DNA from 2 places in the Kurthia sp. Dielmo genome. Region 2 is predicted to be linked to the other one. Evidence: riboswitches for the same ligand, from Rfam matches in the RefSeq annotation. Region 2 holds a riboswitch; the other holds the start of a gene.

Region 1 (9,655 bases), on a different contig from region 2:
TTGATTACGCAGTCCTGCACCAACAGCGATTGGGAATCCACCGCCAACCATCCCATTTGCACCAAGCATGCCTTTATCAATATCAGCAATATGCATCGAGCCGCCCTTTCCCTTACAAAGACCCGTTTCCTTGCCATAGATTTCTGCCATCATGCCATTTAAGTCACAACCCTTTGCGATACAATGTCCGTGACCTCGGTGTGTACTTGTAATATAATCTTCATCTGTTAAATGTGCACAAACACCTGTTGCCACTGCTTCCTCTCCTGCATATAAATGCACGAACCCTGGAATCTCTCCACTCGTGAAAATGCGATGTACTTCATCCTCAAAATTGCGAATATCATTCATTTTTTCATAAATCCATGCCGCTTTTTGTTTTGTCAGTTTTTTCATCGTAATTCCTCCTTGTAATTAGCCATGTATCGCTTGTGAAATCAGACTGTTCGCTACCTCTCCTGTCAGTTCAGATAGACTTGGATGCCCAAATGTTAAATTTGCCAATTCATCAACACAGCCCTCTGCTTTTTTGACAGCCATTATCGTATGGATCATTTCTGTCGCATGGGCGCCGACAATAACCGCGCCTAAAATTTCGTTATACGTTTTTTCAGAAATGATTTTGACAAATCCTTCTGTGTCATTCGTGGCAATGGCTTTACCAATAATGCTAAACGGCATACTGCTCACTTGAACATCATAGCCATTCGCTCTTGCCTCCTCTTCACTTAAACCAAAGCTTGCGACTTCCGGTGTCGTATAAATGCAACGAGGAATGAGTGTTTGCTGTAAAGGTTCTGGATTGGCTCCGGTCATATGTGCGACGGCATGTAAGCCCTCTGCACTCGCTGCATGAGCGAGCATATAGCCACCAATCGCGTCCCCAATCGCATATACACCATCCACCGATGTTTCATAATGTGCATTGACCTCGATAAATCGGTCCGCCTTTAGGCCAAGTTGCGTAGCGAGCGCTAGATTCGCTTTGCGTCCCGTTGCCACTAATAATTCGTCAAAGTCAACGTTTCCAACTGATGTGTGTACGGTTGTTGCTGTGACCTGTTGTAGCGTAATGCCGGTGTGCACCGTACAGCCAAGTTCTTGTAATTTCTTTTTCAATAATGTACGAACCGCTACATCTTCTATTCCTAAAATGTCGGGTGCTACTTCTAATACACTGACCTCGACACCAAGCGGAGCCATCGCAAAAGCGAGCTCAACTGCAATAACGCCGCCTCCAATAATAACAAGCTTATTCGGTAAGGTTGTCATATCAAAAAATGTATCAGTCGTATGATAGCGCACATTTTCAATGCCTTTGATTGGTGGTACAAATGGTGTACTACCCGTCGCAAGTAGAAGCTTATCTGCTGTTAAGCGCTGCGCTCCTACTTGCACCGTTTTGTCGCGCGTAATTGTTGCTTCTCCTTCAAAGTAAGCGATTTCATTTTGCTTAAACAGATGATGAATACCGCCTTGTAAAGATGTTACGACGCTATTTTTTCGTGCTACTAATTGGTCGAAATGGATTGGCCCAACTGTATGTTCAATACCATATGCCTGTGCCTCTTTCATAGTTAATAACCATTCGGCATGCTTTAAATATGCTTTTGACGGTATACAGCCGACATTTAAACAAGTGCCGCCAATCTTTTTCTTCTCGATGACTGCCACCTGCATCCCTTGCTGCGCCGCTTTAATAGCCGCTACATAACCCCCTGGTCCTGCGCCAATGACGACTACGTCATAGTGCTTCACTGCTACCCCCTCCATTCTTTTGCCTACACCTTTCTTTATGCAAAAACCATGCCAACTTTAAAAATGCCGTCACGCCGGTATTTTTCTTTTGAACAAATAAAAAAAACGCAACACATTGTTGCGTTTTTGTCTTAATTCACTTCAAATTGTAGCGTGTCATTTTACGATACAGTGTACTGCGCGCCATTCCTAACGCAGCGGCGGCCTTTGAAATGTGATAATGATGCTGTTCAAGTACGGCTCGTAATTGCTTCTCCTCCTCAGACATTGGCGCTACATTTTGTTGCAAACGCTTTCTTTTTGTCCGTTCAATTGTCCCCATTTCAATCGTTTGTTGCAGTTGTTCTCTCGTTGGTTCTACATGTTCATAATAGACATGTAGCCGCTCTAAAAAGTTATTTAACTCACGAATATTGCCGTACCACTCATAGTGCTGTGCCACTTCATAGGCAGTAGCGAGCCAATAAGGATACCAATTTTTCTTCATACAATAATCTTGCATAAAGACGAAAATATCTTCCTTACGTTCACGCAATGGCGGAATCGATAGCGGACAAACATATAGTCGATAAAATAAATCCATTCGAAAATTTTCCGCTTCGACTTCTGCACGTAAATCCCGGTTACTCGCGGTCACAATGCGAAATGATACTCGCTCGACCTTCGTGCTACCAATACGGGTCACCTCTTGATTTTCTAACACGCGTAAGAGCGCTGCTTGCATACGCTTTGACATACTATCTACTTCATCTAAAAATAATGTACCCCCATGCGCTTCGGCAATTTTCCCTTTATAGCCCTTCGCATTTGCCCCGGTAAAGGCACCCGGCGCATAACCAAATAATTCACTTTCTAATAAACTTTCACTAATGGCTCCGCAATTAATCGCTACAAGTGGCCCATTCGCAACGGCGCTATTCTCATGTAATGTTTTGGCGATGACTTCTTTCCCACTTCCCGATTCCCCGTAAATATGCACGGGTAATGGACTACTTGCCACCTTTTCCACTTGCGCCATAAATGCACGATATGCTTCATTTTTAGAAGGCACTCCTTGATAGAAAAACTGTTTTGTTTCCTCTTCCTGCTGTACGATCGGATAAAAGTACCCAATCATTTGGTCATCTAGAAAAATAGGCTGTGGCAATGCTTGTAGCACTTGTTCCTTTAAAAATGCATGAATTGGTTGTCCTTGCCACTGTGCCTCTTCAATAAAAAGTTGCGACGAGATTTTGACAATACGCTCAAATTCATCACAGACAACCCCTGGCTGTGTCATATGATAGCTATAGTCTACAAGTTGCTTTCTCTCTTCTAGATAACGTGACTTTATTTTGGATGAAATCGTTGCTGTCAGTAGCTTCATAAACGTATTTACTTCTTGTGCTGCCGCAGAATCGTTTAAATGTGAGGAAATGTCTAGTACTGCACATACCTTATCATGCTCATCATAAATTGCCGCCGCAGTACAAGCCCATGCATGAGAGCCTACCGCATAGTGATCATAACCTGTCAGTGACATCACAGCCCCCGTCTGAATCGCTAACGAAATCGCATTGGTGCCAACATCCTGCTCATGCCAGCGATGCCCTTCTGAAAATGACATGTCATTTGCAATGCGTTTTGTTCCCTCATGACCGTCGCGCCACAATATGTATCCATTTGCATCCGTTAAAATAAAAATGGGTAATTGTAATTTGAAATAAGCCTCATACATGCGTAGTTCCTGCTGTACAAGCGCAATCAATCGTTCATTTTTCCTTTGCTGCTCACGTAATTGGGGCGGCGTTAAGATTGCCTCACTTTTACGTGCATATGGGTCAACCTCTAATGCTCGGCAATGCAGCCAAGACGTTGCCACTTCCTCCGGGAGAATTGTCAAATCAACTGAATCCTGTGCAATAAAACCTTTCCAAACACGTTCTTTTACATTCATTGAAAATCCCTCCTCATACACGATTCACCATTGGCAAAAGGATAAGTAGTATATGCTTTATTTTACTAAATATGGTCGTTGAAAGGAATTGAAAAGCTAAAAGAGGCTGGGACAAAACACGTCATGTTTCTTTTTTAGTGTTCGCAACGAAAAACCGGAACCGCGTCACCGCACGATTCCGGTTTTTCTTATGCTCATAGGAGCGGTTGCTTTTATACTTATGTCCTAGCCTCTTTTCATTAATTAAATTGATTAAAATAATAAATGATTTCTTTATAGTATTTCTTCGTACTGAAGCGTGTTTTTTCTCCAATAACATAAAATTCTTTTTTTGCACGTGTTGCGGCTACATTTAACAGATTTGGTTGCTGACAAGACCATTCTGCTGCCCCATCCGTTTCTTTATCTGTCCCTGTAATAAAGTAGACAATATCCGCTTCTTTTCCTTGGAATGTATGCACTGTTCCAATAGAACTATCTAGCCATTTTTTTATACCTGATAATGCCATGACCTCTTTATCTTTTTCAAATGCTTCTTTTAATCCTTTTTTTACAGCTGTAAATGGTGTAATAATAAATAAACTAGGTAACTTCGCACTTTCTTTTACATGCTCCTTAAATTTTCGAACGGCTAGTTCGCCATGTGCAGGAACATATTGCGCTGTACTTGCTTTACCACTACTATCAAACCACTGTCCTTTTCCTGGTGTATCATTTGCGATAACCATTTGATTATTGTAGGCAATATCATTCGCAATCGAAAACATTGGATTTAAACAGCGACGATGCACCCATAAAGGAATTCCTAACCGTTTAGGCATATCATCCATTTCACCTTGAATCAACGTCCCCATCGGATTAGCCAAATCTGCCATTACTTGTACAGATGCGGTCGTTCCTAGTTTTTGTTCGCTAACACCGAATTTTTTACGGACATCACTCAGTATAGCTGCATCTAATGTAACAACCGGCTCGATTTGAATTGGATCTCCCACAACAATAGCATGCTTAGAACGCCATAAAGCACCAGCTGCCTGTTGAGGACTTGCTTGTCCCGCCTCATCAATGAATAAATAGTCAATAAAATCTGCCCCGATTTCTTTATACATTCTTCCAAAGCTTGCAAAAGTTGTACTCATTAATGGGAAAAGTAGATGAAGGATTTTCCAAGTATGACGAATAATTTGGAGCCCTTCTTCTGTATTTGTATTAATAGCTTGACGGTTCGCAAAAATCGTAATAGCTGTATGCATTGATTTACTATTCTTCATCATAAAATATTTATGCACTTTTAATGCTTTTAGAAATAATAATCCACGTTCAAAATTTAATTGGTCTGCTTGCCATAATACATTTTTTTGTCGTTCTTCATAATTAGCAGACTGCCAGAACTCATCCGTTGAGAGCTCAACATTTTCTTCATTAAACTGCTTCTTATCTTCTTTTAGCTTCTCTAATTTTTGCTCTTGCTGTTGTAATCGACCATTTAACTGGTGTTGCTCTTTTTCTTTTTCTTCCTGGGTGATAAATAATTACTCTAATTCATTCGCCTTAGTAGCAATTTTTTGAAGAATTTTTTGTTGTTCCTCTGTTTGCTTACCCATTAATTTCGCAAAAAAACCTGGTTTTTTCGTTGCACGTTCCTGCTCTTTTAATAATTCAAGTATTTGTTTGTGCTTTTCAGCTTTTTGTTCTAAATCTATCAATTCTTGGTACAATTTTTGCTGTCGTTCTTTCATTCGTGAAACATCCTCAACTATTTGTTGATAATGTTGCATTGTTTCAACATATTGCTGTAGTTGTACTTTACGCATTTCTACTGTTGCTAATAATGTGTGAAATTCATCAACTGCTTCATGCCATGCATTTTTAGGCAAAGGTGCATTTAACTCCTTAAAAATGGATTCTTGATTTTTGTCTTTGTTACCAAACAAACTATTGACGACTTTTTTTATGTTAGTAGATTTACCAAATGCTGCTGAAAATAGCCCCCAGCTTTCTTCTCCACCTAAAATAATAGAAGCTGTATTTGAAAAGAAATTAACATCCTCCGCTTCATTAGCGTAAACGGTATCCCATTTTTCATATTTAGTCGTTGGTTCCGTTTTCAACGACCGGCTTACTTCTGCTTTTTTCGGTAAATCTTTTGAAATATTTTCAACCGCACCATTATTACAAGATGCTACAACCATTGAAAAAGCCGCAATTTCAGGAGCCAGCATAACGGATTTTAACTCTTTATCGCCAATTTTCACCGTGGCATACGTTGAAAAGGATTCCATAGGATTAGAATATGCCGCCATTTTTTGCGCTCGTTGAACGATTAAGTCTGCAAAAATATCTTTTAATAATGTCGTTTTACCAGTTCCTGGTGGTCCATTTACAGATGAAATCGCATTTTTTCCATTCAAGACTTGATTAACTGCAACTTGCTGCATCAATGAAAGACGATGTTGTACAAAAGAAGGCCATCGCCCATTAGGTAAATTCTTAGGCTGTAGCATTTCCTCGATAGAAGCTCTATTTTCATTAATATCTACTTTTAAATCTACACCTTCTATAAACTGTTGAAGCGTGCGATTTGGTTGATTGCCAATCTTATACAAATCATCTAAAAAGAAGCTATTAAACTCCGGCATTACATCTTCGGTTATTTCTTTTGAATTTTCCTTAGGTTTTTTGATGGCAAAGATTTTTACAGTTGCTTTTTTCACTGTATACTCTTTAGCTAATGTTGAGAAAAATGTGGAAAATTTATTATGAAATTCGACAAAACACTCTTCATTTAAACCATTTTTAAAGGTTTTTATAGCATCTTCTTCAAGTATTTGATAATATTCATTGTACCGTTTTGAAAAGTCACTATAGCCAATTATGCCTTGGCGCTCAATATCTGCTAAAATCAATTGCAAATGTGGAATGAATAAACTACCTTCCACATATTCGCCCAACTCATTGACATCAAAAGCATAACTATAGTACTTTGTATAAACCTGATTAATGATGGCTTCTTTACTATTGAAAAAGTTTCTTAGTGTTTCTGTTAAATCTTGTTGATTGTATAAAGCTGCATAATATCTGAAACGGAATGCGTATTTCTCCTCTTCTTTTGGGCGTATTTCTTTCCAAAATTGTCTATCATAAGATTCGTTATGTAATACAGCTGGTCTTTTTTGATAATCCGAAAAAAGATTAGCACGTAAATCTTCATTTTTTGGTAAATCTCCTGGTAAAATAGATTCTATAAATCGCCAAGCATCTAAAGTAGTAATACTCTTCAACCCCTTATCTTTTTTCACTATTATAACAAAAAATTACCATTTTATTAAAATATTGAATAAAAAGGAGCTGGTTCCATGCTATACCGCCTTGCAACACCTCAAGATATTCCGGTTTTAATCGAACTACGAAAACGGCAATTAATTGATGAGGGCAGTACGCCGGATACCATTATTGACAATGAATTAAATACTTTTTTTGAGCGCAATTTTAGAGATAATTCGCTTGTACAATGGATTGTCGAAGAACAGGACGAAATCATTGCAACAGCCGGTGTAATTTTTTATGCTTTTCCACCAAGCTATACGAATGCAAGTGGTATAAAAGGGTATATCACGAATGTTTATACACATACCTCTTATCGTGGACAAGGACTTGCATCTGCTCTGCTCGATAAATTGGTAAGTGAAGCGAAAAAACGTCATGTGCCGGTCTTGCTGCTAGAAGCTTCTACAATGGGAAAACCGGTTTATCAAAAATATGGCTTTACAGAGATGGATACCTGGATGATTTATCGTCTCAATCTTTCTTTTTAAAGAAAATATTGTGCAATTCTTATAACTGTGATAAATTAAAGGCATAAAGCTAAAAGAAGAGGTTCATAGCTGAAACCCTCTATAAAAAACTATGGGATCATATGACAGTTATGCCGTATCCGATAGTGGATACGGCTTTTTTTCATATTTTCTCTTCTTCTAGCGGAAGGAGGAAGTAACATGACACAACGAACAGATGAGCAAGGACTAAGTGACTTAACATTACTTGGTAATCAACACACAAATTATGCTTTTAACTACGCTCCTGAGGTACTAGAGGCAGTAGACAATCTTCATGCGGAACGTGATTTTTTCGTAAAATTCAACTGTCCTGAATTTACAAGTCTATGTCCGATGACGAAGCAGCCTGACTTTGCGACGGTGTATATTTCATATATTCCAGACAAAAAAATGGTCGAAAGCAAGTCGTTGAAGCTCTATTTATTTAGTTTCCGTAATCACGGTGATTTCCACGAGGATTGCATGAATAAAATTATGGATGACTTAATTAACTTATTAGAGCCTCGTTATATTGAAGTATGGGGCAAATTCACTCCACGCGGCGGGTTATCGATTGATCCCTGGTGCAATTATGGACGCCCCGCCACAAAATATGAAGACATGGCGATGCATCGCTTAATGAATCATGATATGTACCCTGAAAAAGTAGATAACCGATAAACACGAGATGTTCTTAGCGACCATCTAAAAAAACTAAGAGAGCGATACTCTTTTAGGGTATCGCTTTTTTCATTGAGGAGCTTATTTATGGAAAAACGAGACAAAGCACTTGTCGTATTTAGCGGCGGTCAAGATAGTACAACTTGCCTTTTTTGGGCACTAAAACGCTTTAAGGAAGTAGCAGTTGTGACATTTGATTACGGCCAACGTCATGCGCTTGAAATAGACTGTGCGACGAAAATTGCTGATGAACAACAGGTCAAACAATATATTTTAAATATGGATTTATTAAATCAATTAGCACCGAATGCCTTAACACGAGATGATATCGACGTACAGGCCGGAGAAAATGGTGGGTTACCAAATACCTTCGTTCCAGGACGTAATCTTGTCTTCTTTTCGTTCGCTGGTATTTTAGCGCGTCAAATTGAGGCACAGCATATTATTACAGGTGTTAGTGAAGCGGATTTTAGTGGCTATCCCGATTGTCGCGATAATTTTATGAAGTCTTTAAATGTGACGATTAATTTGGCCATGGATGAGCAGTTGCTTCTACATACACCGCTTATGTGGCGCAATAAGGCGGAAGTATGGGCGCTTGCTGATGAGCTTGGTGTGCTTGATTATATCCGTCAAAATACGCTTACTTGTTATAACGGCATTATCGCCGATGGATGTGGGGAATGCCCTTCTTGTTTATTACGAAAGCACGGGCTTGAGCTGTACTTAGAGAAGAAGGTGAAGGCATGATTCGTGTGATTTTTTATTTAATTTGCATTGTAACAGCCAATGTTGTCACCGCGTCACTCGCACCCTTTCACTTCGGGATATTTATCGTACCAATGGGGACCTTCTTCATCGGCGCAACATTCATTTTACGTGACCTCGTACAAAATAAATACGGGCGTAAAAAAACATATGGCTTAATTGCACTGGCTCTTTTATTATCTGCTATCGTTTCCGCTTCTCTTGGTGATACATTATTAATTGTTGCGGCGTCTGCGCTATCCTTTTTATTATCGGAAACAGCCGATACAGAAATTTATTCACGCCTAAAACTACCTATGGCTTGGCGCGTCTTTTATAGTGGCATTGTTGGTGGTATTCTCGATTCTGCCGTCTTTGTCATCATCGGATTAAGTCCCCTTGGTGCGAATATTCTACCGTGGGAAGCGGTGCCTGCTGCGATTATCGGGCAAATTATCGTCAAGACAGTCTTACAGCTTATTGGTGCATTGATTCTAAGCCAACTTCCTGCTGTACGTATGCAAGAAATGGCTTAATTCAGAGTTGTCATAGCTTTTATGGAACTATTTAGCTCTTTTCCCGTATAATAGAGGTATGAAGGAGCTGAAAGTTATGGCAATCGGTATCGCAATTATCATTTTTTCTGTCTTTGTCGCTGTCTTATTAATGCGTGGTCCAAGCCCGCGTTATTTAGTCAACTATATTAAAAACCATCGCG
Region 2 (9,655 bases):
TTATTAATCATGCACAGGACGAAATTTTATTAGTCGATATTGATTTATTTGAAACGATTGAACGTATTCTACCGAAACTAACAACGGTTAAACAGATTGTCGTGATGAGTGACTCAGATGATTTACCAGAAAGCCAGTTTAGTGCGCTTTATTCATATGAAAAGTTACTAGCTGAGGCACCGGATGATTATCAATTCCCGACAGACTTAGATGAAAATTTACCAGCCGCAATGTGTTATACAAGTGCTACAACAGGTTTCCCTAAGGGCGTCGTGTATACACACCGAGGGCTTGTGCTACACGCCATTAATTTAGGGTTAGTCGATTCATTTGGCTTATCTGAGCGTTCAGTGGCACTACCGGTCGTGCCGATGTTCCATGTAAATGCATGGGGGATTCCGTTTGCATCGGTGAACTTTGGTGCAAAGCTGGTGTTACCAGGGCCCAACTTTACGTCGCACACATTGATTGACTTAATTGAAGAAGAACGTGTGACATTCACTGCAGGTGTTCCGACAATTTGGATGGGTGTGCTACAGGAACTTGAAAAAACACCGCGAGATATGTCATCACTTGAAATGGTCGCAGCAGGGGGCTCTGCATCACCACCCGCACTGATTCAAAAATTCACGCATAAATTTGGCATTCCATATAAAACGGTGTACGGTATGACAGAAACGTCACCGATTGTATCTGTGGCGGCTTTAACATCTGAAATGGATGATTGGAGCGAAGAAGAAAAAATCGCCGCCTTATCTACACAGGGCCTAACAGTGCCTTTAATTGAAACGGAAATCATTAACGAGGACGGCGAAGTGCCAGCGGATGGCCAAACGATGGGTGAGCTGCGTATTCGTGGCCCGTGGATTTCAAGTGAATATTATAACGATGAGCGCACGATTGATGCGTATCGCGATGGCTGGTTATATACAGGTGATATTGCGGTGCGTACGCCACAGGGGAATATTAAAATTACCGACCGTACGAAGGACTTAATTAAATCGGGTGGTGAATGGATTTCATCAGTGGACCTTGAAAATGCGCTAATGGCACATGATGCGGTATTTGAAGCAGCAGTCATTGCAATTCCACATATTAAATGGCAGGAGCGGCCACTTGCATGCGTCGTATTACAAGAAGGTTATGACACCTCTGTAAAGGATGAGCTTAAAACCTTTTTAGCGACACAAGTAGCAAAATGGTGGATGCCAGATGATATTGTGTTCGTACGAGAAATTCCAAAAACATCGGTTGGGAAATTCTTAAAGGCCAAATTACGTGATGATATGAAGGATTACCAACTGACACCATAATAAAAAGAAGGCATCTCCTAGTGTGGGGAGTGCCTTCTTTTTTTAAATCAATTCCTTAAAGTTCAAGCGTTTGTTGAGGGCTTTCATAATTGGAATACCAGCAAGTAGCACAACGAATTCGCCAACTGCACATGTAAACCATGTTAGCAGGAAGGGAAGTTGAAAGGCTAAATGTAGCTCAAACGCAATAATCGACATCGTGAATGTAAAGACAAGCATCGTCGCGATCATACGCGCTGTTTCACCCTTAATATAGCGACTGATTAAAATAACGGCAACAAGTGAAATCACTGTTTGACCAACGCCGAATACTAAATCATACCAACCAAGCGGTGAAAATAAATTCGTTATGAAAACACCTAACACGATAGGAACGATATATTTTTTATTAAACGCAATTAAATGATTGAACATTTCGGCAACACGGAATTGAATCTGCGTAAAACCAAAAGGCGCAACGAGCATGGCAACGGCAACATAGAGTGCTGCGATGATGCCACTGATTGCGATAGATCGTACTTTAGAAGACGATCGTTGCATTGTATTTTGCATATTTTTTTCGCTCCTTAGTTTTTTTACGTGGGATGGTCTCGAACCACGGTCAGAAGTATATTTTAGCGATTTTTATAAAGAAAGTCAAAAAAGACGTAAAATGTTCATGCCATAAAAGTGTTGTTAAAACTAAATTTTTATGCTTTAATACTTTAAAGCGTAACTGTTTAACGTATAAAATTATCTAAATATTCATAATTTTATTGACGATTTAATTTTCAGTTGCAATAATAGCAAATAAGACTACATAGAACATGGGGGAAATAGGGATGAAGAAACGTTTTAGCTTACTAGCATTAACAGCGACAGCAGCGTTAGCACTAGCTGCATGTGGCGGGGATAAAGCAGCAGATGACAGTTCAAAAGCAGAGTCAGGTGACAAAACATATAATGTTGGCATTTTACAATATGTGGAGCACCCTTCGTTAAATGAAGCAACAAAAGGTTTTAAAGCAGCGCTTGATGAAGCGGGTCTTGACGTGAAATATCAGGAGGAAAATGCACAGGGTGATGCGAGTATTAATACGACAGCGGCAAATAACTTAGTCGCAGCAGCACCAGATGTTATTTTCACAAATGCAACTCCATCTGCACAAGCTGTGGCGGCAGCAACGTCAGATATTCCAACCTTATTTACATCTGTAACAGATGCGGTAGGTGCGGAACTAATCGATTCAATGGAAAAACCAGGCGGCAATGTAACCGGTACAGTAGATACACATCCAGATGCGATTCCAAATACAGTGAAGTTTTTAGCGGAGGAATTAGAGGCGAAAAAAATCGGCATGGTCTTTAACTCAGGTGAGCAAAATTCACGTGTGCAAGTAGATCGTGCGAAAGAAGCAGCAAAAGAGAATGGTGTCACAATCGTTGAGGCATCAGCTTCTACTTCAGCAGAAGTAAAACAAGCAACGGAATCATTAGTTGATAAAGTAGATGCATTCTACATTATCACAGATAATACAGTAGTTTCAGCATTAGAGTCTGTATTAGACGTAGCAGAAGCGAAGAAAAAACCAGTTATGGTTGGTGAGCTTGATTCCGTAGCACGTGGTGGTTTAGGTGCTTACGGCTTCAGCTATTATGATATTGGTAAAGAAGCGGGCGAAATGGCGGCTGAGATTTTAGAGGACGGTAAAAAACCTGCCGATATTCCAGCAGCATACCCAGCAAATTTAAAATTCGAAATTAATAAAGAAACTGCAGATAAATTAGGCATCGACATCGATAAAGACTGGGATGCAGAGGTAGTTGAATAAATAGGAGATGATTCAGTATGTTTACAGCACTCTTTGGATCTGTTGAACAGGGGATTATCTACGCAATTATGGCACTTGGCGTGTACCTTACATTCCGGGTTTTAGATTTTCCAGACTTAACAGTAGACGGTAGCTTTGTAACGGGCGCTGCAACAGCCGCGACGATGATTACATTTGGTTATAATCCATTACTTGCAACATTATGTGCACTACTAGCGGGCTTTGTCGCTGGTAGCATCACAGGGATTTTACACACGAAAGCACATATTAATGAGCTTTTAGCCGGGATTTTAATGATGATTGCACTGTATTCGATTAATCTTCGAATTATGGGCTTAACGACAGAAAATGCCGTAGGACGACCAAATATTCCATTATCGAATTCAGATACCGTATTCACGATGCTACATAATTTTTGGTCAAAATTAGGCATTGATGACACACTTAACAATCTTTTAGCCGCAACAGGCTTAACGAGCTTACCTCGTACATGGGGTATCGTGATTGTGATGTTTATCGTCGTCTTTATTCTTAAATTTATTTTAGACTGGTTCTTAAAAACAGAGTTCGGCTTAGCATTACGCGCTACAGGCGACAATGTGAAAATGATTCGTAGCTTTTCAGCGAATACAGATAGTGTGAAAATTTTTGCATTAGGATTATCGAATGCATTAGTGGCATTATCAGGTGCATTAATCGCACAGCTAAATAAATTTGCGGATGCTGGTATGGGGATTGGGATGATTGTTATCGGCCTTGCATCGGTGATTATCGGAGAAGCTATCTTCGGTAAGAAAACGATTGTCCGTGCAACACTTGCGGTTATTTTCGGGGCGATTATTTACCGCGTCGTCATTTCACTTGCATTACAAGTGGAATTCCTAGATACAGGTGATTTAAAGTTAATTACAGCAATCGTCGTTATTATCGCACTTGTTATTCCATATGCAATGGGTAAATATAAAGAGAAAAAACGTCGTGCAAAACGTCGAGCTGAGCTGATGAGACAAGTCGCTACGATGCCGGAAGGGGAGAAGCCACTTGCTTAATTTACAACATATTCATAAAATTTTTAACGAGGGCACTCCCGATGAAAAAATCGCGCTTAATCATATTAATTTAACGCTTGAAGCGGGCGATTTTGTGACGATTATTGGGAGTAACGGTGCGGGTAAGTCAACGATGATGAATATGATTTCAGGCGCACTCACACCAGATGTGGGCTCGATTACAATTAATCATAAGGACGTCACAGCGCTCCCTGAATATAAGCGCTCAAAATACATTGGTCGCGTATTCCAGGATCCAATGGCGGGTACTGCACCGACGATGACGATTCAAGAAAATTTGGCTCTAGCCTATTCGCGTAATAAACCACGTGGCCTGCGTAGTGGTGTATCCAAGGCACGTAAGGAAATTTTCTTAACGGCACTTGAGTCACTTCACTTAAACTTAGAAAATCGTCTAAATGCTAAGGTTGGGATGCTATCAGGCGGGGAACGTCAGGCATTATCGCTTTTAATGGCGACCTTTACAAAGCCAGATATTTTACTGCTAGATGAGCATACAGCCGCGCTTGATCCGTCACGCGCCGCGTTGATTACTGGCCTAACAAAAGAGCTTGTTGAAAAGGATCAATTAACGACGCTAATGATTACGCATGATATGCAGCAAGCGATTGATTTAGGCAATCGCCTAATTATGATGGATAAGGGTCAAATCATTTTAGAAGTATCACCTGAGGATAAAAAGAACTTAACAATTGAAGATTTAATGAATGAGTTCCAGCGTATTCGTGGTGAAAAAATGGTATCGGACCGCGCCTTATTATCGACGTGAAAAATGCAGACACTTTCAAAGATGTACAAATCTTTGAAAGTGTTTTTTTGTATAACAAAAGAGACTGGGACAAAACACGTCATTTTCCTTTTTTTTCGCGTGCGCAATGAAAAACCGGAACCGCGCTATGGCACGATTCCGGTTTTTCTTATACTCCTAGGAGCGGCTGTTTTTACACGTATGTCAAAGCCTCTGTGTTTATTTATGGACTGAATTAAACGAGTAATGTAAATAAGGTGCTATCATTATTAACTTCCATATAGTCAAAGCCATTTGATTTAAAACGAGCGAGCAGCGCATTGTAGTCGCCAGGATGTTTTAACTCGATGCCGACTAATGCAGGGCCGCTTTCTTTATTATTTTTCTTTGTATATTCAAATGTTGTAATATCATCATTTGGACCAAGCACCTCTGTTAGGAACTGGCGAAGTGCGCCGGCACGTTGTGGGAAGCTGACGATGAAGTAATAAAGTAGCCCTTCATGAATCAATGACTTCTCTTTGATTTCCTGCATACGACCAATATCATTGTTACCGCCGCTAATAATACAAACAACGGCTTTGCCTTTGATTTGATCCTTGTAGTAATCAAGTGCAGACACGGATAATGCGCCCGCTGGTTCAGCGACGATGGCTTGCTTATTATAAAGCTCTAAAATAGACGTACACACTTTACCTTCTGGCACGACAACGATGTCATCGACCAATTGCTCACAAATTTTTGATGTAAGTTCACCGGCACATTGTACAGCAGCGCCATCGACGAACTTATCAATTTTTGGTAGCTCGACTGGATGATGCTCAGCAAGTGCTGCTTTCATGCTGGCAGCTCCTGCAGGTTCGACGCCAATAATTTGAGATTTAGGAGACAAATTTTTAATATATGTTGAGACACCAGAAATCAGTCCGCCACCGCCAATACTACCGAAAATGTAGTCGATTGGCTCCTCAATATCATTCATAATTTCTACGGCAACGGTGCCCTGACCCGCAATAACATCTAAGTCATCAAATGGGTGAATGAAGATATGATTTTCGGCTTCGCAAAATTCCTGTGCCGCTTTAGAAGAGGCATCAAATGTATCACCTGCTAAAATAATTTCAACATAGTCGCGTCCAAACATGCGTACTTGCTCGATTTTTTGATTCGGCGTAGTCGTTGGCATAAAGATATGCGCGTGAATGCCTAGATGGGCACACGCGAAAGCAACGCCTTGTGCATGATTTCCTGCTGATGCACATACGACGCCACTTTCACGGGCAGTCTCCTCAATTGTTTTAATTTTATAGAATGCACCACGTAATTTAAATGAACGTACATGTTGTAAGTCCTCACGTTTTAAATAGACGGTACAATCGTATTTTTTTGATAAGAAATCATCCTTCTCAAGCGGGGTGTGTTTGACGACATCTTTTAATAATTGATGTGCGATTAACACATTCTCAACTTGAACGCTTTTTTCAGTTGCTTCCATAGTATTGCCTCCTAGGTAAAATTATATTTGTTCATTTTAACATACTATTCCTAATAAAGTACGCAATTTTTAGTCAATTCAAAATATTTCGTTCATTATGCAGAAGAAAAGCGTTGTAGTGAGGTGGCCACGTTTTTTGAAAGCACCTACTGCCTTGTCAAAAGCAGAAATGTGTATAATAGAGGATAGATGATTTTTGAACGGAGGAAGTAATACATGGATTTTTTTAAGACGATGGAGCGTGTGACGGGTGTGGATCTAAATGATGTACAACGTAAGGCCGTACAATGTGCGGACGGGCCATTGTTGTTACTCGCATCACCTGGTTCTGGGAAAACGACGACATTAAATATGAAAATTGGCTATTTATTACTTGAGAAAAAAATCGCACCACAGCGCATTTTAGCAATGACGTTTAGTAAAGCGGCGGCACGTGATATGAGTGAGCGCTTTGAACGCTTTTTTGGCACATTGACGCATGAACGTATTCATTTCTCAACGATTCATAGCTTGGCTTATCAAATTGTGCGGCAATATTTTTATAAAACCGGTCGTCAGTTCCGTTTAATTGAAGGTACGAAGGATATGCAGTGGAATAAAAAAATCATTTTACGTAATCTCTTTACAGAAAAGCGAAAAACGCAGCCAACAGAAGATGAGATGGATGAGCTGTTGACGTATATTAGCTATGTGAAAAACCGTATGCTAGAAGGTGAGCGTTTAAAGGAAGCTCCTTGTAGTCTAACGGATGCGGCAGAAATTTTAACTCGCTATGAGGAATTCAAGCGCCGTGATGGGGTCAATGTGCTCTTAGATTTTGATGATATGCTAACATATTGCTATGAGATTTTACGCGATGACGAAGCAATTCGCACACATTATCAGCAGCAGTTTGAATATGTTTTAACCGATGAGGGCCAGGATAATTCTGTTATTCAGCATGAAATTGTCCGTATTTTAGCGGCACCACATAATAATTTGTGTATTGTAGCAGATGATGACCAATCGATTTTTTCTTGGCGAGGCTCAGATGTAGAAAAGTTACTCGAGTTTCCAAAAGTCTATCCAGATGCAGTCGTACTGACGATGGCACAAAATTATCGCTCGACAAAGGAAATTACCGATGTGGCAGACCATTTTATTAAGCGCAATAAAAAGCGCTATGATAAGAAAATGTTTACTGAAAATGGGCATGGGCGGCCACCAATCATTCATAATATGCGCCGTTATACGTTACAGCTCAATTATGTAGTAGAGGAAATTGAACGTACACAAGATGCGGGGGAAATTGCGGTATTGTATCGTAATAATACATCTGCTATCCGACTTGTGGATGCGCTTGAAAAGCATCAAATTCCATTTTATATGAAGGAAGTCGATGTGAAGTTTTTCCGTCATTTCATTATTGAAGATATTTTAAATTTTATGCGTCTGACATTTAATGATAAGCGAGCGGATATTTTAGAGCGCATTTACCCGAAAATGAACGCCTATATTAAAAAAGCACAAATCACACAGTTGCTAAATAAAAATGACCGTACGACGTCTGTTTTCGATCAGCTTGCGGCAAATGTGCATGCGCCTTATCAGGAGCAGGCACTTCGCAAGGCGAAAAAGAAAATTCGTACATTAAAAGATTTGCCACCAAAGGACGCCATTCAAATGATTCGTCATGACTTAGGCTATGAGAAGAGCTTGCAGCGTACAGCAGAGCATTTGAAATTAAATGAGGACCGTTTACTTGGTATCGTCACGCAGCTCGAGTATATTGCGGAGGGATTACCGGATTTAACGGCATTCGCGAAGCGTCTGACACGTCTTGAGGAAATTATGCGACAATCAAACGAGAAGCGCCCTGGGGTGGTGACATTGTCGACGTTCCATAGTGCCAAGGGGTTAGAGTTTGACCGGGTATATATGATAGACCTTGTGGATGGCATTATTCCAGCGCCAGATGATATTAAGGAATACAAAGACGGTAAAGAAGCGAAGATGGAAGAGGCTGTGCGCTTGTTTTATGTCGGCATGACGCGTGCCAAAACGAGATTAGAGCTATTAACCTATGAGCAAAATAATGAAGAAAAAACGGCCCCCTCTGTCTTCTTAGATGATGTAAAGGCTATCTTACAAGGTGAGAAGGTAAAAGACTTTGATTTTAAGGAGCCAGCAATTGAACGTAAGGCAGTAGTGACCAATAAATCCTATCAGCAAAAAAAAGTGGCACGCGATATTCCAGAGGATGCAATTACAGAACGTAGTGACTTGCATCGCGGCATGGAAATTGAACATCATTTATATAGTAAAGGCTATATTAAACGAATTAATGGCAATGAGATTGAACTAGTTTTTGAGCATTATGGTACGAAGCAATTTATGATTGATTTTTGTTTGCAAAAAGGAATGCTTCGTCGTGTTGGAGAGGTTTAGCAATGGATGTACAACAAAAAGCACAGCAAACGTTTGAGCGCGTGTTAAAATTTTATGAAAAAGATGACCGTGTTGCATTGACGAAGGAAATGCAACAATTAATCGCCTTCGCTGCCAAGCAAGGCTATATTGATTATCAAATGCAGGTATTAATTTCACCGACAGAATTAGGTGAAGGCCAGATGACACATTTTTTACAAGCGATTATTTCTGCACAGGAAAATAATTGGCGTAAGAAATTACTGACGCATTCAAAAATTATGCGCCAGTGGTTCCGTTTAAATCGTGTCGTACGAGAATGGTAGAATTAAAAAAGAAGGAATCGCCAACGCGATTCCTTCTTTTTTTATAAACCGATATTAAAACGATTCTTCGAAATCTTGGTCCCATTTATACGAATACATCGACTCGTTAGTAAACCAATTACTTTCCGCTGTATCGCCTTCTTCTCGGCGTTTTTCTTCCTCTTGTAGCATCCAGCCAGTTTGAGAGGCATGTGCTTTCATTGAACCTAATTTATGTTCATAGACATCGCGAATATCATTAACGATGTCTGGTTCGCCAAGGCCTTCTACTGTATCATTAGCGAACGCGACACCATAGAGGCGGGGACGTTCATTAACAGGCATACGACGAATGGCACGTACAACCGCTTTACATGTTGCTTCGTGGTCAGGGTGTACAGCATAGTTTGGATAGAATGTAATGACTAGTGATGGTTGTAATTCATCGATTAATTTTGTCATCATTTGAACCATTTTTTCATCATCTTCAAACTCAACTGTTTTATC

Evidence for each region. Region 2 has a riboswitch for preQ1 ahead of KTHG_RS00890 (QueT transporter family protein). Riboswitches for the same ligand answer to the same signal wherever they lie in the genome.
Region 1: another riboswitch for preQ1. It lies ahead of queF (preQ(1) synthase); the one in region 2 lies ahead of KTHG_RS00890 (QueT transporter family protein).

The regions. Positions count from the first base shown of each region.
Region 1 is NZ_HE578959.1:199,432-209,086, reverse strand. It holds gene KTHG_RS12260 (thiamine pyrophosphate-dependent dehydrogenase E1 component subunit alpha) at 1-396, opposite strand, end outside; gene lpdA (dihydrolipoyl dehydrogenase) at 415-1,758, opposite strand; gene KTHG_RS12250 (sigma-54-dependent Fis family transcriptional regulator) at 1,895-3,694, opposite strand; gene KTHG_RS12245 (DEAD/DEAH box helicase) at 3,934-4,968, opposite strand; gene KTHG_RS12240 (hypothetical protein) at 5,227-6,975, opposite strand; gene KTHG_RS12235 (GNAT family N-acetyltransferase) at 7,051-7,509, shown strand; PreQ1 riboswitch class I at 7,562-7,608, shown strand; gene queF (preQ(1) synthase) at 7,690-8,190, shown strand; gene queC (7-cyano-7-deazaguanine synthase QueC) at 8,278-8,940, shown strand; gene KTHG_RS12220 (VUT family protein) at 8,940-9,473, shown strand.
Region 2 is NZ_HE578956.1:88,604-98,258, forward strand. It holds gene KTHG_RS00885 (long-chain fatty acid--CoA ligase) at 1-1,313, shown strand, start outside; gene KTHG_RS00890 (QueT transporter family protein) at 1,356-1,865, opposite strand; PreQ1 riboswitch class I at 1,874-1,918, opposite strand; gene KTHG_RS00895 (ABC transporter substrate-binding protein) at 2,135-3,124, shown strand; gene KTHG_RS00900 (ABC transporter permease) at 3,142-4,173, shown strand; gene KTHG_RS00905 (ABC transporter ATP-binding protein) at 4,166-4,963, shown strand; gene ilvA (threonine ammonia-lyase IlvA) at 5,178-6,437, opposite strand; gene KTHG_RS00915 (ATP-dependent helicase) at 6,654-8,864, shown strand; gene KTHG_RS00920 (hypothetical protein) at 8,867-9,169, shown strand; gene bshB2 (bacillithiol biosynthesis deacetylase BshB2) at 9,224-9,655, opposite strand, start outside.